Regions from separate parts of the Streptomyces sp. NPDC017529 genome, predicted to be linked through region 4. Evidence: riboswitches for the same ligand, from Rfam matches in the RefSeq annotation. Region 4 holds a riboswitch; each other region holds the start of a gene.
The links. Region 4 has a riboswitch for cobalamin ahead of ACH4K4_RS29985 (CoA-acylating methylmalonate-semialdehyde dehydrogenase). Riboswitches for the same ligand answer to the same signal wherever they lie in the genome.
Positions count from the first base shown of each region.

Region 1: another riboswitch for cobalamin. It lies ahead of ACH4K4_RS04755 (CbtB domain-containing protein); the one in region 4 lies ahead of ACH4K4_RS29985 (CoA-acylating methylmalonate-semialdehyde dehydrogenase).
Region 2: another riboswitch for cobalamin. It lies ahead of ACH4K4_RS12655 (ribonucleoside-diphosphate reductase subunit alpha); the one in region 4 lies ahead of ACH4K4_RS29985 (CoA-acylating methylmalonate-semialdehyde dehydrogenase).
Region 3: another riboswitch for cobalamin. It lies ahead of metE (5-methyltetrahydropteroyltriglutamate--homocysteine S-methyltransferase); the one in region 4 lies ahead of ACH4K4_RS29985 (CoA-acylating methylmalonate-semialdehyde dehydrogenase).

Region 1 covers NZ_JBIRJY010000002.1:238,152-242,943, reverse strand. Annotated here, with positions in the region: gene alaS (alanine--tRNA ligase) at 1-1,255, opposite strand, end outside; gene tsaD (tRNA (adenosine(37)-N6)-threonylcarbamoyltransferase complex transferase subunit TsaD) at 1,306-2,379, opposite strand; gene ACH4K4_RS04760 (histidine phosphatase family protein) at 2,477-3,073, opposite strand; cobalamin riboswitch at 3,184-3,327, shown strand; gene ACH4K4_RS04755 (CbtB domain-containing protein) at 3,364-3,591, shown strand; gene ACH4K4_RS04750 (CbtA family protein) at 3,606-4,379, shown strand; gene ACH4K4_RS04745 (CAP domain-containing protein) at 4,421-4,792, opposite strand, start outside.
Region 2 covers NZ_JBIRJY010000004.1:432,264-437,055, reverse strand. Annotated here, with positions in the region: gene ACH4K4_RS12665 (TolB family protein) at 1-643, opposite strand, end outside; gene ACH4K4_RS12660 (TolB family protein) at 726-2,072, opposite strand; cobalamin riboswitch at 2,372-2,513, shown strand; gene ACH4K4_RS12655 (ribonucleoside-diphosphate reductase subunit alpha) at 2,674-4,792, shown strand, end outside.
Region 3 covers NZ_JBIRJY010000024.1:37,180-41,971, forward strand. Annotated here, with positions in the region: gene metE (5-methyltetrahydropteroyltriglutamate--homocysteine S-methyltransferase) at 1-2,263, opposite strand, end outside; cobalamin riboswitch at 2,428-2,657, opposite strand; gene ACH4K4_RS34280 (cytochrome P450) at 2,734-4,056, opposite strand; gene ACH4K4_RS34285 (AraC family transcriptional regulator) at 4,193-4,792, opposite strand, start outside.
Region 4 covers NZ_JBIRJY010000015.1:150,972-155,763, forward strand. Annotated here, with positions in the region: gene ACH4K4_RS29975 (enoyl-CoA hydratase/isomerase family protein) at 1-26, opposite strand, end outside; gene ACH4K4_RS29980 (acyl-CoA dehydrogenase family protein) at 23-1,234, opposite strand; gene ACH4K4_RS29985 (CoA-acylating methylmalonate-semialdehyde dehydrogenase) at 1,240-2,739, opposite strand; cobalamin riboswitch at 2,944-3,125, opposite strand; gene ACH4K4_RS29990 (RNA polymerase sigma factor) at 3,174-4,319, opposite strand; gene ACH4K4_RS29995 (YciI family protein) at 4,328-4,735, opposite strand.

The DNA of each region.
Region 1 (4,792 bases), on a different contig from region 4:
CTACGCCCTGTTCGGCGGCCATCTCCAGCGTGAGGTCGATGGGGAAGCCGTAGGTGTCGTGGAGGAGGAAGGCTTGTTTGCCGGGGAGGGAGCGGCCGCCCTCCGCCTTGACCCTGGTGACGGCGGTGTCCAGGACGGCCGTGCCCTGGCGCAGGGTCGCGCGGAAGGCGTCCTCCTCGCCGGCGGCCTGGTCGGCGATCCGGTCGTAGGACTCGGCGACCTCCGGGTAGCCGGCGGCCATGCAGTCGCGGGCGACCGCGAGGAGTTCCCGCAGGGCGCGGTCCTCGTAGCCGAGCTGGCGCATCGAGCGGACGGCGCGGCGCAGGATGCGGCGCAGCACGTAGCCGCGGCCCTCGTTGCCGGGCGTGGTGCCGTCGGCGAGCAGCATGAGGGCCGTACGGACGTGGTCGGCCACGACGCGCAGCCGTACGTCGTTCTGCTCGTCGTCGCCGTAGCGGACGCCGGCGAGCGCGGCGGCGCGGTCCAGGATCGGGCGGGTCTCGTCGATCTCGTAGAGGTTGTCGACGCCCTGGAGGAGGGTGGCCATCCGTTCCAGGCCCATGCCGGTGTCGATGTTCCGGCGGGGGAGTTCGCCGAGGATCGGGTAGCCGGACTTGCCGGTGCCCTCGCCACGCTCGTACTGCATGAAGACGAGGTTCCAGAACTCCATGTACCGGTCCTCGTCCACCTCCGGGCCGCCCGCCCGGCCGAACTTCGGCCCCCGGTCGTAGTACAGCTCCGAGCAGGGGCCGCACGGTCCCGGCACGCCCATCGACCAGAAGTTGTCCTCGTCCCCGCGCGAGACGATGCGCTCCTCGGGCAGGCCGGAGATCTCGCGCCACAGGGCGCGCGCCTCGTCGTCGGTGTGGTGCACGGTGACCCAGACGCGGTCGGGGTCGAGTCCGTACCCGCCGTCGGCGATGGGGGTGGTGGACAGCTCCCAGGCGAAGCGGATGGCGTCTTCCTTGAAGTAGTCGCCGAGGGAGAAGTTGCCGTTCATCTGGAAGAAGGAGCCGTGCCGGGTGGTGCGGCCGACCTCTTCGATGTCCAGGGTGCGCACGCACTTCTGCACGCTGGCCGCCCGCGGCCAGGGCGCCGCCATCTCGCCGGTCAGATACGGCTTGAAGGGCACCATGCCCGCGTTGACGAACAGCAGCGTAGGGTCCGGTGTCGGCAGCGGGGCGCTGGGGACGACGGTGTGGCCGCGCTCGGCGAAGAAGTCGAGGAAGCGGGTGCGGATCTCGGCGGTACGCAAAGGGGGCTCCGGGCGGTCGGGGGAGGAGGTGGGGGCGGGCGCGGCGGCTGTTACGCGGCGGCCTGCGCTGCCCTGGCCACCGGGTGCAGGGCCGCGTACTCCAGCGGCGCCGACGGGTCGGTCGAGAGGTCCAGCGGAGCCGGCTCGGCGCCCGCCCGTACGAGGAGGTCACCGACGGCGGCGATCATCGCGCCGTTGTCCGTGCACAGCCGCAGGGGCGGTACCCGCAACGTAATGCCCGCCGCGTGGCAGCGCTCCTCGGCGAGGGACCGCACGCGCGAGTTGGCGGCGACGCCGCCCACCACTACCAGAGTGCCCACGCCGTGCTCCTTGCAGGCCGCGACGGCCTTGCGGGTCAGCACGTCGGCCACTGCCTCTTGGAGGGAGGCCGCGCCGTCCGCCACGGGCAGCTCTTGGCCGGAGTGGCGTTCGGCCCAGCGCGCGGCGGCCGTCTTCAAACCGGAGAAGGAAAAGCCGTACGGGTCGTCGCGCGGCCCGGTCAGCGGGCGCGGGAACGCGACGGCCTTCGGGTCGCCCTCGCGCGCCGCCCGGTCGATCGCCGGTCCGCCCGGGTACGGCAGCCCGAAGACCCGCGCCACCTTGTCGAAGCACTCCCCGGCGGCATCGTCGAGGGTGTCGCCGAGGTGCACGATCGGGTCGCGTGCGAGGTCCCGTACGAGGAGGAGGGAGGTGTGGCCGCCGGAGACGATCAGCACCATGCAGGGGTTGGGGAGCGGGCCGTGCTCCAAGGTGTCGGCGGCGACGTGGCCGGCGAGGTGGTGCACCCCGTACAGCGGCACGCCCAGCCCGTAGGCCAGGCCCTTGGCGCCGGCCAGGCCCACCTGGAGGGCGCCCGACAGGCCGGGTCCTGTGGTCACGGCCACCGCGCCGATGTCGGCCATGGTCAGGCCCGCGTCGTCGAGCGCGCGGCGCACGACGGGCGTCAGGGAGTGCACGTGCGCGCGGGCCGCGATCTCGGGTACGACGCCGCCGTAGCGCGCGTGCTCGTCCATGCTCGACGCCACCGCGTGCCCGAGCAGCTGCCCGTCCCGGACGATTCCCGCCCCGGTCTCGTCGCAGGACGACTCGATGCCCAGCACCACTGGAGAGCCTGGAGATGCCACCGCACCGCTCCTTCGTTCCCGATTCCCGCCGGATCCGTTATTGCGAGTGATGTGCAATAACCGGTTCCGTCCAGGATACGGCGGCCTGCGCGCTCCCTCAGGGCGCCTGCGGCGCCGTCCCCGGCCCGAGGTTCCCCGCCATCCGCACGTTCCACCGCCCGTCCCGCCCGCTCAGCACCGTCACGGCCAGTGGCGGTACGTCCACCCGCCAGAAGGACGAGGGCGGGGCCCCCAGCGCACACGCCACGGACGCGCGTACGACGTCCGGCTCCACTACGGCCACGACCCGGCCGCCCTCCGCCGCGAGACCCGCCAGCCAGTCCGCCACCCGGCCCAGCAACTGGGCCAGCGTCTCGCCGCCGTGCGGAGCGCTGTCCGCGTCGGACAGCCAGGCCGCGACCGCCGCGGGCTCGGCGGCCAGCACGTCCTCCAAGGCCAGGCCCCGCCAGCGGCCCATCGCGCAGCCCGCCGCGCCCGCGTCCGGGACCGCCCGCAGGCCGAGCGCCTCGGCCGTCTCCCGGCAGCGCGCGGAAGGGGAGGCCAGGGCCCGGTCGGCGGGCAGGGCGGCGGCCGCGGCGCGTACGGCGCGGGCCCGGCGCAGTCCGTCCGGCGTCAGCGGTTCGTCGGCCGGGAAGCGCACCGTGCGCAGGGCTTCGTCGAAGGAGGGTGAGAGCAACGTCACCCGGGTTGTCATGGGCACCTCTTCCGACGCGGTACACCTGATGGCGCACAAGGGGAACAGCGGGGCGCGCGACCCCCACCGTGCGTCCGCGGGCCCGCCCGCGGGGTCTTTTCCCCGCCGCCGCCACGCGGTACGTTCCCGATGATATTGACGATGACATGACGGAAGCCGGTGGAATTCCGGCGCGGTCGCGCCACTGTGAGCCCGGACCGGTCCCGTACGGGGCCGCCGGGCGAGCCAGACCCGTCCTGCCATTACGACTCCCACCCACCGGGACGCGAGTTCCCCCAGGAGGTCCTGCCATGGCCCAGTCCGCCGTGCCGCCGTCCACCGGCCCCGCCGCACCCGCCGCGCCCGCCACCCTGCCGGTCAGGACGGTCCTGCCCTGGGCGGTCTTCGGCGGCGTGCTCATGCTCGTCCTGCTCTACTTCGTCGGCGCCGAACAGGGCGCCACCTCGCTGCTCTCCGGTACCGACGTGCACGAGTGGGTCCACGACGGTCGCCACCTGCTCGGCTTCCCCTGCCACTGACCGGGGGCCCGCAGATGAACTCCGTCACCGTCAGATCCCTCCTGGCGCGGGGCATGCTGGCCGGCCTCGCCGCCGGCCTGCTCGCCCTGCTCGTCGCCTACCTGCTGGGCGAGCCCCAGGTCGACGCCGCCATCGCGTTCGAGGACGCGCACGCCCACGAACACGAGGCCGAAGTCGTCAGCCGCGCGGTGCAGTCCACCGCGGGCCTGGCGACCGGCGTCCTGGTGTACGGCGTCGCGCTGGGCGGGATCGCCGCCCTGGCCTACTGCTTCGCGCTGGGACGCGCCGGCCGCTTCGGGCCCCGCGCCACCGCGCTGCTGCTCTCGGGCGCCGCGTTCGCCGCCGTCTACCTCGTACCGTTCCTGAAATACCCGGCCAACCCGCCGTCGGTCGGCGACCCCGACTCCATCGGCAAACGCACCGCGCTGTACTTCCTGATGATCGCCCTCAGCGTGCTGCTGACGATCGCCGCGGTGATCCTCGGCAAGCGGCTCGCTCCGCGCCTGGGCGCCTGGTACGCGACGGTCGCGGCGCTGGCCGCCTTCGCCGTGGCCGTCGGCCTCGCCTACGCGTTCCTGCCGGCCGTCAACGAACTGCCCGCCGACTTCCCCGCCCTGCTGCTGTGGAAGTTCCGGGTCTCCGCGCTCGCCGTCCAGCTCGTCCTGTGGGCCGGCTTCGGCCTGCTCTTCGGCGAACTGGCCGAACGGGCCACCCGGCCGCGCCGGACCGTCGCGGCGGCCGCACCGCCGCGCGGCACGGAGAGCACCGCGGCACCGTCCCCGAACTGAGGACCCGGGGCGCCACCCGGCCGGGTGGCGCCCCGGAACCCTCAGGCCGGTGCGGCGAGCAGCAGGGTCCACCAGGGGCCGCGGTCCCCGGCGTTGACGCCCACGCCCGCGTGCCGGAACGAGCAGTCGGCCAGTACCTCCCGGTGCTCCGGGCTGCGCACCCATGCCCGCGTCACCGCGGCGGCGCCGCGCTGGCCGCGCGCGATGTTCTCGCCCGCGCGCCGCCAGTCGTACCCGACCGCCGAGAGCCGGCTGCCGGGCCCGGAACCGCCGCGTTCCCGATGGGACAGCGAGCCCTCGCGTGCCATGTGGTCACTGTGCCGCTGGGCGGCCCGCGTCACCGTGCGGTGCGCCCGTACCGGACGGCAGCCGGCCCTCGCGCGCTCCCGGTTGACCAGCCGGACGACGGCGGC
Region 2 (4,792 bases), on a different contig from region 4:
CGCTGACCCGCGTCACGGTGCCGGTCCCACGGTCCCGCACGAAGATGTCCTGGGCGCCGTTGGTGTCGCCGGGCACCAGGTCCGCACGGCTGGAAGCGAACGCGACGGACCGGCCGTTGGCGCTGATCACCGGCATCTGGGAGCCCTGTCTGCCCTGCGGCGGGCGGCCGTCGAGCGTCACGCTCTCGGTCCGCCCGGTCCTGCGGTCGCGGACGAAGATGTCGGTGTCGGCGTTGGTGTCGCCCGGGACGAGGTTGGCCGCGTCGGACGCGAAGGCGACGTACCGGCCGTCGGCGCTGATGGTGGGCGAGGACGACCAGGAGTCGGCCTGGGTGCCGTCGCTCGCCACGTTGACGCGCTCGACGACGCCGGTTTTCAGGTCCTTCACGAAGATGTCCGGCTGCCCGTTGGTGTCGCCGGGCACGAGGTTGGCCGCGGTGGAGTCGAAGGTGACGTACCGGCCGTCCGCGCTGAGCGCCGAGCCGGCCGAACCCCCTTCGGCCTGCGTGCCGTCGGCGGTGACGCTGGCACGTTCGGTGCGCGGCGCGGGCTGGGCGCCGGCCGTCGCCGCGGGCAGCAGCGCGGCCAGCGCGCACGCCCCTGTCACGGCGGCGAGTCTTCGTACGGTGCGGGTGGTCCTCATGGCGGGTTCCCCTCCTGGTCGGTGCATCGGTGCATCGGTGCGTCGGTGCGTCGGTGCGTCGGTGCGTCAGTGCGTCGGTACGTCAGTGCTGCAACCGCCGGACGAAGACGTCGCCCGTGTCGTTCGTGTCGCCGGGCACCAGTTCGTTGTCGCGGGAGTCGAAGGACGCCAGCCGTCCGGTGGCGTCGGGGGTGATCTCGTTCGTCCAGGAGTCCGACTGGGCGCCGTCCGCGCCGACGTTGATCCGCTCGACCCGGCCGGTGCGCAGGTCGCGGACGAAGCCGTCCGCCTGCCCGTTGGTGTCGCCGGGCACGAGGTTGGACGCCATGGCGCTGAAGAAGAGCCACCGGTTGTCCGCGCTGAGCCGCCCGTCGGCGGACCAGCCGTTGCCCTGGGCCCCGTCGTGCGCGCGGGACAGCAGCCGGGTGGTGCCCCGTTCGAGGTCGCGGGCGAAGACGTCGTACGTGCCGTTGGTGTCGTCCGGCACCACGTCGGCGGCCACGGCTTCGAAGATCGCGTAGCGGCCGTCCGGGCTGAGCCTGGGGAACGGTGACACGCCGACCACGGCGTCCTCGGAGCTGAGGCTCGCCACGCTCGTGCGCCCGGTGCCCAGGTCGTGGACGTACATGGGGTCCTGCGGCGGCGGGCGGCGGAAACCGGGCCCGGCGGGGGTGAGGTTGGTCGCCGTGGAGGTGAACGACACCCGGCGGCCGTCGGCGCTGAGCGACGGGAAGCCGGACGGGCCGTCGGCCTGGCTGCCGTCGCTCGCCACGCTCACCCGTTTCGTCGTTCCCTTCTGCACATCGTGGACGAAGACGTCCAGGCGCTCGTTGGTGTCGCCGGGTACCAGGTCCGCGCGGTAGGAGCCGAAAGCGAGGTACCGGCCGCTGCCGCTGACGGCGAAGTTCTGCACTCCGAAGCCGTACGGCGAGGTGCCGGCGCCCGCCGTGGGGCTGGTGGTGCGCCCGGTCCGGCGGTCGTGCACGAAGACGTCGCCCTCGCCGTTGGTGTCGCCTGCCACCAGGTTCGACGCCGAGGAGTAGAAGGCGACATACCGGCCGTCCGCGCTGATCTCGGGCGCGCCGGACAGGGCGTTGCCCTGCGTGCCGTCACTGCCGACGCTGACCAGGTCGACCTTTCCCGTCCGTAAATCCTTGACGTAGACGTCCTGCCGGCCGTTGGTGTCGGCGGGGCCCAGATTGGTGGCGTCCGAGGAGAATGCCACGAACCGCCCGTTCGCGCTGAGCCGCGGATCGCCCGAAAAACCGTTTCCCTGCGTCCCGTCCGCGGCGACGCTGACCCGCTGGGTGGCCGGGGCCGCCACCCCCTCCGCGACGGCCGTGGCGGGCAGCGCGCCTGCCATGACGCAGGCCCCCGCCATCAGCCCGGCCATCCGGACCGCGCCACGCGGCGCACCGGTTCTTCGCATGTCTCCCCCCTCACACTTGTCCCCCACCCGCCCCATCGGACGACAGAGCAGACAAGGAGCCAATACGCTTCAAGGGTCCCGGTCAACGCGTCAGGGATGTTCCGCGCCACCAATACGCCCCCTGCATCAGCCCCCGTCCAGGCGCCCCCCGAACCGCCCCGCGGCAGGCCGGAAGCGGCCCCGTGGCGGGCCGCAGGGCGCCCCACAGGGCCCGGAAAATGACCTCGGAGCGGCCCCCGAATACCACGGCTTCGGACAAGACCGTCGCAACGCGACACAAGATATGGGGGTGGGTGCACGAGGCGGCACAAGATGTATGCTCGTGCTCGCTGTCGTCGCAGGGGAATCCGGTGCGAATCCGGAACTGTCCCGCAACGGTGTACGAAGTGCGTAAATCCGCACCCGTAAGTCCGAAGACCTGCCCACAGTACGCCCGCGCCAGGACCGGCGCGGTCGTCGATACGTCCGGGTCTCGCGGGTTGGGCCGGTGGACGCTGCGCGGTGTGCCCGCGTGCCCCTTGCCGTGCCGGGGGTGCCGCACGCCCGCACGCGACCGTCGCGCTTCTCCCCCAGGCCCCCGCCGAGTGAGGGAGAGCAGCACGTGACCATCGCGCCAACGGAGCCCGCAGCAGCCGAGCAGGTCGTGCAGCCCGCGAAGGACACGCAGCCCCGGCAGGGCGCCGACGGCCGGGCCGAGGACGGCCCCGGCGCCGCCCTGCTGCGCACGCTGACCGACCTCACCGCCGACCTGGCCGCCACCGACCCTGGCAAGATCGCCGCCGCCGCGCTGCGCGGCCGCCACCCCGGTTCGGACGAGGCCGAGCTGCGCTCCCTGGCCATGGAGGCCGCGGCGGGCCTGATCGGCGACGAGCCGCAGTACTCCAAGCTGGCCGCCCGCCTGCTGACCCGTGCCATCGCGGAGGAGGCGGCCGCGGAGGGGGCGGTCGCCTTCTCCGCCTCCGTCGCCACCGGCCACCGCGAGGGCCTGATCGCCGACTCCACGGCCGAGTTCGTGCGCACCCACGCGGACCGCCTGGACGCGCTGGTCGACCGCGCCCTGGCGGACGGCGCCGACGACCGGTTCGGCTACTTCGGCCTGCGCACCCTGCACTCCCGCTACCTGCTGCGCCACCCGATCTCCCGCCAGGTGATCGAGACCCCGCAGCACTTCCTGCTGCGGGTGGCCTGCGGCCTGGCCGAGGACCACAGCGAGCGGGCGCTCGCCGACGTCGCCGAGCTGTACCGCCTGACCAGCACGCTGTCGTACCTGCCCTCCTCGCCCACCCTGTTCAACTCCGGCACCCGCCACCCGCAGATGTCCTCCTGCTACCTGCTGGACTCCCCGCTGGACGAGCTGGACTCGATCTACGACCGCTACCACCAGGTGGCGCGCCTGTCGAAGCACGCCGGCGGCATCGGCCTGTCGTACTCCCGGGTCCGCGCCCGCGGCTCGCTGATCCGCGGCACCAACGGCCACTCCAACGGCATCGTGCCGTTCCTGCGCACCCTGGACGCCTCGGTCGCGGCCGTGAACCAGGGCGGCCGGCGCAAGGGCGCCGCCTGCGTCTACCTGGAGACCTGGCACGCGGACCTGGAGGAGTTCCTGGAGCTGCGCGACAACACGGGCGAGGAGGCCCGGCGCACCCACAACCTCAACATCGCGCACTGGATCCCCGACGAGTTCATGCGCCGCGTGGAGGCCGACGCCGACTGGTCGCTGTTCTCCCCCAGCGACGCGCCCGAGCTGGTGGACCTGTACGGCGACGAGTTCGACGCCGCGTACCGCAAGGCCGAGGCCGAGGGCCGCGCCGTCAAGCAGATCCCGGCCCGCGTCCTGTACTCGCGGATGATGCGCACCCTCGCGCAGACCGGCAACGGCTGGATGACCTTCAAGGACGCCGCCAACCGCACCGCGAACCAGACCGCCGAGCCCGGCAAGGTCGTGCACTCCTCGAACCTGTGCACCGAGATCCTGGAGGTCACGGACGACGGCGAGACGGCCGTCTGCAACCTCGGCTCGGTCAACCTCGCCGCCCACCTGGGCAACGAGGCCGGCGGCTGGGAGGAGGCAATGGACTGGGAGCGGCTGGACGCCACCGTCCGCACGGCGGTCACCTTCCTCGACCGTGTCGTGGACATCAACTTCTACCCGACCGAGCAGGCCGGCACCTCCAACTCCCGCTGGCGCCCGGTGGGCCTGGGCCTGATGGGCCTCCAGGACGTCTTCTTCCGGCTGCGGCTGCGCTTCGACTCGCCCGAGGCCCAGGAGCTGTCCACCCGCATCTCGGAACGGATCATGCTCGCGGCGTACGAGGCGTCCGCCGACCTCGCCGAGCGGCACGGCCCGCACCCGGCCTGGTCCGCGACCCGCACGGCCCGCGGCGTGCTGCACCCCGACCACTACCCGAACGCCGAGCCGCGCTGGACGGACCGGTGGGACGCGCTGCGCACCCGTATCGCGGCGACCGGCATGCGCAACTCGCTGCTGCTGGCCATCGCGCCGACCGCCACCATCGCCTCGATCGCGGGCGTCTACGAGTGCATCGAGCCGCAGGTCTCCAACCTGTTCAAGCGGGAGACGCTGTCGGGTGAGTTCCTCCAGGTCAACGCGTACCTGATCGAGGAGTTGAAAGCGCTGGGCCTGTGGGACGCCCGGACCCGTGACGCGCTGCGCGAGGCCAACGGCTCGGTGCAGGAGCTGGACTGGATTCCCGCCGAGA
Region 3 (4,792 bases), on a different contig from region 4:
GCGAAGCGCGGGTCTCCGGCCAGCCGCGGGTCTTCAGACCGCAGTCCGGGTTGACCCACAGGCGCTCGGCCGGGATGGCGCCGAGGCCCGCGCGCAGCAGGTCCGCCGCCTCCTCGGCGCTCGGCACGCGGGGGGAGTGGATGTCGTACACGCCGGGGCCGGCCTCACGGGGGTAGCCGTGTGCGGCCAGTTCGCGGGCCACCTGCATGTGGGAGCGGGCGGCCTCCAGGCTGATGACGTCGGCGTCGAGATCGTCGATGGCCTGGACGACGTCGCCGAACTCGGCGTAGCACATGTGCGTGTGGATCTGGGTCCGGTCGCGCACCCCGCTGGTGGTGAGGCGGAACGCCTCGGTGGCCCAGGCCAGGTAGGCGGCGTGGCCGGCGGCGCGTAGCGGCAGCGTCTCGCGCAGCGCCGGCTCGTCCACCTGGATGACCGAGGTGCCGGCCGCCTCCAGGTCGCCGACCTCGTCGCGCAGGGCCAGCGCCACTTGGCGGGCGGTGTCGCCGAGCGGCTGGTCGTCGCGGACGAAGGACCAGGCGAGCATGGTGACCGGGCCGGTCAGCATGCCCTTGACCGGCCGGTCGGTGAGCGACTGCGCGTACCGGGTCCAGCGCACCGTCATCGGCTCGGGCCGCGAGATGTCACCCGCGAGGACCGGCGGACGGACATAACGCGTGCCGTACGACTGGACCCAGCCGTGCTGGGTGGCGAGGTAGCCGACGAGCTGTTCGGCGAAGTACTGCACCATGTCGTTGCGTTCGGGCTCGCCGTGGACGAGGACGTCGAGGCCCGCCTTCTCCTGGAAGGCGAGGACGTCGCGGATCTCGTTCCTGATGCGCTCCTCGTACCCGGCCGTGTCGATGCGCCCCGCACGCAGGTCGGCCCGGGCGGCCCGCAGTTCGGCGGTCTGCGGAAAGGAGCCGATGGTGGTGGTGGGCAGCAGGGGCAGGCCCAGGTGGGCGCGTTGGGCGGCGGCCCGCTCCGCGTACGGCGCGGCACGGCGGCCGTCGGCGTCGGTGACGGCGGCGGCCCGCTCGCGTACGACGGGGTCGTGGGTGATCGCGGAACCGGCGCGGGAAGCCAGGTCCGCGCGGTTGGCGGCCAGGTCGGCGGCGATCGTGTGCGTCCCCTGTGCGAGTCCGCGGGCGAGCGTGGCGATCTCGGCGGTCTTCTGCTTGGCGAACGCCAGCCAGCGCAGGACCTGCGGGTCGATGTCCCGCTCGGCGGCGGCGTCGAGCGGAACGTGCAGCAGGGAGCAGGACGCGGCCACGTCGACCCGGCCGGCCAGGCCCAGCAGGGTCCCGAGCGTGGCCAGCGACTTCTCGTAGTCGTTGATCCAGACGTTGCGGCCGTTGACGACTCCGGCGACCAGGCGCTTGTCGGGCAGGCCGCCGACGGCCGCGAGCGCGTCCAGGTTGCCGGCGGCGGCCTCGGTGAAGTCCAGCGCCAGGCCGTCGACGGGGGCCTTGGCGAGGACGGGCAGCGCCTCACCGAGCTGGTCGAAGTACGAGGCGACCAGCAGCTTCGGGCGGTCGGCGAGGGCGCCCAGCACGCGATAGGCGCGCTCGGCGGCGTTGAGTTCGGCCGGGGTGCGGTCCTGTACGAGGGCGGGCTCGTCCAGCTGCACCCATGAGGCGCCGGCCGCGCGGAGGTCGGCCAGTACCTCCGCGTAGACGGGAAGGAGCCGGTCGAGCAGGGTCAGCGGGTCGAAGCCGGCGGCGACGCCGGGGGCGGGCTTGGCCAGCAGGAGGTAGGTGACCGGGCCGACGAGCACCGGGCGCGGCGTGTGCCCGAGGGCGAGCGCCTCCTTCAGCTCGCCCACCTGCTTGGCGGAGTGCGCGGCGAAAACCGTGTCGGGCCCCAACTCCGGTACCAAGTAGTGGTAGTTGGTGTCGAACCACTTGGTCATTTCCAGCGGCGCCACGTCCTGCGTGCCGCGCGCCATCGCGAAGTAGCCGTCCAGGGCGCCGGCCGCGACGGCGGCACGGTGCCGGTCCGGGACGGCGCCGACCATGACGCTGGTGTCCAGGACATGGTCGTAGTACGAGAAGTCACCGGTCGGTACCTCGTGGATGCCGGCGTCGGCCAGTTGCTGCCAGTTCGAACGGCGCAGGTCCTTGGCGGTCTCCAGCAGGGCGTCCGCGGTGACGCGGCCCTTCCAGTAGCCCTCGACGGCCTTCTTCAGTTCCCGGTTCTGTCCCTGGCGGGGGTAGCCGTACACGGTGGCCCGTGCTGCCGCGGCTGCGGGCTTCGCTGTCACGGAACTCTCCTTCGCGAGCGTGATCTTCTCCGAGCCCCGGTGACGGGACGAGAACGCGAAGGAATGGCGGCCCGGACGAGCCGCGGGGCGTCCGATGACGCCCATGCCCGCCTGATGTGGTCGCCGACCCTCCCTCGGGGTCACCGGGACGTCCGCGCACGCATGGACGCGCGCGGGCAACGGGCAGGTCTTCGGACTCGCGGGCCCGTCTGCCGGATCGTCGTCCGGCGGACACCTACTGGCCGTCGCTTCCCGGATCCGCGGCCCGGATCCAGTGCGTATGACGGCGGTCGTTCCCGCTCACCGCTGCGGGGCAGTCCCGGATTCCCACCGGGTTCCCTCTTACGACGCGTCTGCCTGGCGGGCAGGGCGAACCAGCTGCACCGGACACAGTAGATCGACCGTGGCCCGCACGGACACCCCTGTTCACATGGCGGTACGTGAGATGGGACACGAGTGCCGCGACCGGCCTACGCGGGCGGCCGCGGACTCACGGTCATGCGGATGTCGTCGGCCGCCCACAGCACGAACCGTTCGACCGGCGTCACCTCGTGCCCCGGCGCGGGCCGGAACCGGAACCGCTTCAGCAGTACGGCCAGGACCAGTTGGGCCTCGACCATCGCGAGAGCGGCGCCTTCGCAGCTGCGCGGCCCGATGCCGAACGGGACGTAGGCCAGCCTCGGCCGCCCGGCCACCTCCCGCGCGAGGAAGCGCTCGGGTACGAACCTCTCGGGTTCGGGCCAGTAGCGGGGGTTCATGTGGACGGCCCAGAACGGATAGAAGACCGTCGTCCCGGCCGGGATCTCGTAACCGCCCAGGGCAAGGTCCTCGGTCGTCTCCCGCGCACCGTACGGGCCGGGCGGGAACAGCCGCATCGACTCCTTCAGGACCATGTCCAGGTACGTGAGCCGCCGCAGGTCGACGTACCCGGGCACCGCCCGGTCGCCGAGCACCCGGTCCAGCTCCTCGGCGACGCGTTCGCCCACGTCGGGGTGGCGCCCCAGCAGATGCAGGGTCCACGAGACGGCAACTCCGGTGGTGTGGTGGGCGGCCAGCAGCGTCACCATGACGGTGTCGCGGATCCGCGCGGGCCGCTCACCGGCCTCGACGAGCGCCCCGACCAGATCGCTCCGGTCGGCGGGGCCGCCGCGGCGGTGCGCCGCGACCACCCGGTCGACCGTCGCGCGGAGGTAGGCGAGGGCCCGCGCCGTCCGCCGGTCCCGTTCCTCCCGCGTCCCCGGAACCGGCACCTGGTAGAGCCGCCCCAGGTATTCGGTGAGCACCTCCTCGAAGGCGGTCACAACGCCGTCCGGGTCCGCGGCGTCGCCTCCCAGCGCGTACTCGCAGATCATCCGCAGCGACAGCGCGGTCAGGTCCTTCTGCAACGCGACGGGCCCGCCGTCGGCCTGCCCGGCCCAACAGTCCGCCAGTGCCGTCGCCAGCGCGGTGAACCGCTCGAAGTGCCGCTCGTGTGAAGGGCGCCCGGCCAGCACCGACAGCAGCAGACGCCGCCACGGGGCGTGCTCGTCGGCCGGCAGCACCTGTAAGTTGCCCGCCTCGCACAGCGGGGCCAGGAACTCGAACAGCCGCTCAGGCCGCTTGTCGATGTGAGCCGTGGCCTCCAGCAGCACGGGGTCGGCGACCGACACGGCCGTCTCGGCGCCCGGGAGCTGGAACCGTACGACGGGCCCGTACTCGGCGTGCAGCCACAACTGGTAGTGGTGCAACCCGCCCGCCGCCGCGACAGCGCCCACCCCGCCGTCCGCCCGGGGTTCGGGGCCCGGAATACGCATGGTCACGCCTCCCAACGGAACTCTGCGACCATCAGGGCACGACGATAACCACGGTTCTCTTCGACGTCGACGGTGTCCTGCCGGACTCGACGGCGGCCCGGGGACACCGCCCGTGACGGGCCGACTCCTGCCTCTCCTACGGCGAGAAGTAGACCCCCGGCGGCACCCCGACCACGCGCCTGAACGCTGCCACGAACGCGCTCGGTGACGCGTAGCCGACCCGCGGGGCCACCGCGGCCACCGTCGCGCCGCCCGCCAGCAGCGGCATCGCGGCCTGGAGGCGTACCCGGGTGCGCCACTGCCCGAACGGCATGCCCGTCTCCGCGGTGAACGCGCGGGCCAGGGTCCGCGCGCTCGCCCCCACTTCCGTGCCCCACTCCGCCAGCGTCCGGCCGTCCGACGGCCGGCTGCGCAGGGCGCGTGCGACGCGGCGCGCCCGGCCGTCGCTGGGCAGCGGCGCCAGTACGGTCGTCACCGACACCGGACGCAACTGGTCGATCAGGACCGCCTCCGCCCGCTCCCTGGCCTCCGCCGGCAGGCCGTCGTCCGCCAGGTACGTGATCAGCTCGCGCAGCAGCGGCGAGACGCCCACGACGGTGGGCGCCGTCCAGTCCACCGGGCAGCGGTCTGGCGCGCACCACAGGCTCCGGCCCACGACCGCGCTGGTCGCCCCCGTCGCGTGCTCGATGCCGGCCGGTATCCACAGCGCCATGGTCGGCGGCAGGATCCAGGTGTT
Region 4 (4,792 bases):
CGCAGCAGTACGGAGTCGTCGGTCATCGGGCGGCCCCCGCCCCGGCGCGGGCGCCGCCGGTCTTCGCCCCGGTCAGCCCGCGGGCCACGATCACACGCATGATCTCGTTCGTCCCTTCCAGGATCTGGTGCACCCGAAGATCGCGGACGATCTTCTCCATGCCGTACTCGCTCAGGTATCCGTAACCGCCGTGCAGTTGCAGCGCGCGGTCGGCGACGGAGTAGCCCGTGTCGGTGGCGAACCGTTTGGCCATCGCGCACAGCTGCGGCGCCTGCGGGTCGGCGCGGTCCAGCGCGTCGGCCGCCTGCCGCACCAGCGCACGGGCCGCGGCCAGCTCCGTCGCCATGTCTGCGAGCCGGAACTGCAGCGCCTGCGCGTCCAGCAGCCGGCCCCCGAACGCCTCCCGGTCCGCGAGGTAGGCCTGCGCCGCGTGCAGCGCGCTCTGCCCGCCGCCGAGGGAGCAGGCGGCGATGCCGAGCCGGCCGCCGTTGAGGCCGCTCATCGCGATGCGGAAGCCGTCGCCCTCCGCACCCAGCCGCCGGTCGGCGGGGACGCGCACCTCGCCCAGGACCACCTGCCGGGTGGGCTGCGCGTTCCAGCCCATCTTCTTCTCGTTGGCACCGAACGACAGCCCCGGGTCGTCGCGCTCGACGACGAACGCCGAGATGCCGCCCGGCCCTTCCTCGCCGGTACGGGCCATCACCACGTACACCTGCGAGGCACCGGCGCCGGAGATGAACTGTTTGACGCCGGTCAGCACGTAGTCGTCGCCGTCGCGCACCGCACGCGTGCGCAGCGCCGCCGCGTCCGACCCGGCGCCCGGCTCGGTCAGGCAGTAGCTGCCCAGGTCCGCCATCGAGCACAGGCCGGGCAGCCAGCGGGCGCGCTGCGCGTCGTCGCCGTACCGGTCGATCATCCAGGCGACCATGTTGTGGATGGAGAGATAGCCCGCGATGGACGGGCAGGCGGTGGCCAGCACCTCGAAGACCAGCACGCCGTCCGCGCGGCCGAGCGCGGAGCCGCCGCACTCCTCCCGTACGTAGATCCCGCCGAGCCCGAGCCCGGCGGCCTTGCGCAGCACGTCCACGGGGAAGTGCTTGTCCTGGTCCCAGGCCACGGCGTGCGGCGCGATGTGCTCCTGCGCGAAGTCCAGCGTGGTCTCGACGATGGCGAGCTGGTCCTCGGTGAGCGAGCTGAGCGAGGCGGCCGTGCCGGCGGTGGTCATGACGCTCATCGCGCTCAGCCCATCGTCGGGATGGTGAAGCTCGCGCCCTCCTTGACCCCGGAGGGCCAGCGCGAGGTGACGGTCTTGGTGCGGGTGTAGAAGCGGATCGCGTCCGGGCCGTGCTGGTTCAGGTCGCCGAAGCCGGACCGCTTCCAGCCGCCGAAGGTGTGGTACGCCACGGGCACCGGGATCGGCACGTTCACGCCGACCATGCCCGTGTTCACCCGGCGGCTGAAGTCCCGCGCGGTGTCCCCGTCCCGGGTGAAGATCGCCACGCCGTTGCCGTACGGGTGCTCCGTGGGCAGCCGCAGCGCCTCCTCGTAGTCGGCCGCCCGGACCACCGACAGCACGGGCCCGAAGATCTCCTCCTGGTAGATCCGCATGTCCGGGGTGACCCGGTCGAAGAGCGAGGCGCCCGCGAAGAAGCCGTCCTCGTGCCCCGGGAGGGAGAAGTCCCGGCCGTCGACGACCAGTTCGGCGCCCTCGGCGACGCCGAGGCCCACGTAGGAGCGGACCCGGTCCAGCGCGTCCCGGCCCACCAGCGGCCCGAAGTCGGCGTGCGGGTCGTCGGAGCGGCCGATGCGCAGCGCGCCGATCCGCTCCTTGAGCCGTGCCACCAGCGCGTCGGCGGTCTCCTCGCCGACGGGTACGGCGACCGAGATGGCCATGCACCGCTCGCCGGCCGACCCGTACCCGGCGCCCACCAGCGCGTCCACCACCTGGTCGAGGTCGGCGTCCGGCATCACGACCAGGTGGTTCTTGGCGCCGCCGAAGCACTGGGCGCGCTTGCCGTGCGCCGCGGCGGTCGCGTAGATGTGCGCGGCGACCGGCGTCGAGCCGACGAAGCCCAGCGCTTCGACGCGCGGGTCCTCCAGCAGCGTGTCCACCGACTCCTTGCCGCCGTGCACGACGTTGAGGACGCCCGGCGGCAGGCCCGCCTCCAGGAACAGCTCGGCCAGTCGCAGCGGTACGGACGGGGCCCGCTCGGACGGCTTCAGGATGAACGCGTTGCCGCAGGCGAGGGCCGGCGCGGCCTTCCACAGCGGGATCATCGCGGGGAAGTTGAACGGGGTGATCCCGGCCACCACGCCGAGCGGGCGGCGCAGCGAGTGCACGTCGATGCCGGTCCCGGCGTTGTCGGAGAACTCGCCCTTGAGCAGGTGCGGGATGCCCGCGGCGAACTCGACCACCTCCAGGCCGCGCTGGAGGTCGCCGTGCGCGTCCGGGACGGTCTTGCCGTGCTCGCTCGACAGCAGCCGGGCCAGCGCGTCCCGCTCGCCCTCCACCAGGCGCAGGAAGTTGAGCAGCACACGGGCGCGCCGCTGGGGGTTCCACTCGCCCCATTCGGGCTGCGCGGACGCCGCGTCGGCGACGGCCGCGGCCGTCTCGGACCGGTTGGCGAGCGGTACCCGGGCCTGCACGGTGCCGGTGTTGGGGTCGAACACGTCGCCGTAAGCACCGGAGGCACCCGGGGTGTGCTTGCCGCCGACGAAATGGGTGAGTTCGCGGACCATGGGAGCCTGCTCTCGTCAGGTGGAATCCGGGGATGGCACGGCCGGGCACCCGGGCGGCGCGGAGGGCGCGCGGACCGTGGCGGGGCCGTGGGACGCGAAGGGCGTGGAACCGTCAGCGCGCGGGCGGTGCCGCGGGCCGGGCCGGATCACCTGGGCTGTGGGTACGCACCGGTGCCATGCGTGTCTGCTCCATCCTCGTGGACAACACGGAACAACACCCGCGGCCGGTATCCTGGCTTCCGGATCACCGCGCGCCGCCCGCCTTCCCGACCGCGTTCTCGTCAGTGGCGTGTTGCTCGGCGTCGCACTCCCCGGTCACAGTGGCGGGACCACGCCGGATTCGCACCGGCTTCCCTGCACCGCGGGCCTTGGTCACGACGATATAGTTGGACGTCCTAGTAAGTCCAGGGGGTCCCGCCACGCCGCCCGGCCCGTCACCGCTTCCGGCGGGCGTTGAGGCGGGCGGACTGGCGTGTCAGATGGTCGCGTTCGGCGAGGTTGGACGCCTTACGGGCGGCTTCGGCGTACAGCCGGGCCGCCGTCGGCAGGTCGCCGTCGCGTTCGTGGAGGTATGCCGCCACCGCGGTGTGGCGGGGCAGGGAGGCGTCCAGCGCCGCCAGTTCCGCCAGGCCGGCGCGCGGGCCGTCGGCCTCGCCCACGGCCACCGCGCGGTTGAGCCGGACGACCGGGCTGCCGGTCAGGCGCGTCAGCTCGTCGTACCACTCGACGATCTGCACCCAGTCGGTCTCCTCGGCGGTGGGCGCGTCCGCGTGCAGTGCCGCGATGGCGGCCTGGGCCTGGAACTCGCCCAGCCGGTCGCGGGCCAGGGCCGCCTGGAGGATCCCGACGCCCTCGGTGATCGCCTCGGTGTCCCACCGGCCGCGGTCCTGCCCGGCGAGCGGCACCAGGCCGCCGTCGGGCGCGGTCCGGGCCGCGCGCCGGGCGTGGTGGAGCAGCATGAGGGCGAGCAGCCCCGCCACCTCGGGGTGGTCGATCGCGGCGGCGAGCTGCCGGGTGAGCCGGATGGCCTCGGCTGCGAGGTCGACGTCGCCGGAGTAGCCCTCGTTGAAGACCAGGTAGAGGACGCGCAGCACGGTGGCCACGTCGCCGGGCCGGTCGAACCGCACACCGGAGACGGTCCGCTTGGCCCGGCTGACTCTCTGTGCCATGGTCGCCTCCGGCACCAGATAGGCCTGGGCGATCTGGCGGGTGGTGAGGCCGCCGACGGCCCGCAGTGTGAGCGCGACCGCGGACGCCGGTGTCAGCGAGGGGTGGGCGCACAGGAAGTAGAGCCGGAGAGTGTCGTCCACCGCGGACGCGGGTCCGGGCGCCGGTTCCTCGTCGGCGCGGTCCTCACGCCGGCGGCGTGAGGCGTCCGCCCGGGCCGTGTCGAGGAACCGGCGCCAGGCCACGGTGACCAGCCAGCCCTTCGGGTCCCGTGGCCGGCCGGCGGGCCAGGCGCGGACCGCTTCGACCAGCGCGTCCTGTACGGCGTCCTCGGCCGCCGCGAAGTCGGCTCCGCGGCGGACGAGGACGCCGAGCACGCCCGGCGTGAGGCTCCGGAGCAGGGTCTCGTCCACTGCGGAGGTCACTCCGTGATGGTGGGCGGCGCGGCGAGGAAGGGGCGCACCTCCAGCCACTCGTGGATGGGCTTGCTGCCCGCGCCGGGGGCGGCCGACAGCTCCCCGGCCAGCTCGACGGCGCGTTCGTGGCTGTCGACGTCGATGACCATCCAGCCGGCGATGAGGTCCTTGGTCTCGGCGAACGGCCCGTCGGTGACCGGCGGGCGCCCCTCGCCGTCGTAGCGGACCCACGCGCCCTCGGGGGCGAGCGCCTGGCTGTCGACGAACTCGCCGGTCTGCTCCAGCCGGTCCGCGAAGTCGCTCATGTACTGCACGTGGGCGGAGATCTCCTCCGGCGTCCACTGGCTCATGGGTACGTCGTGGTCCGAAGCCGGGGCGCCGCGGTAGTGCTTCAGCAGCAGGTACTTGGCCATGGTGGCTCTCCTCGGTGGTGGTGCGGCCCATTGTGGTCGCGTTCACTGCGGGGACGT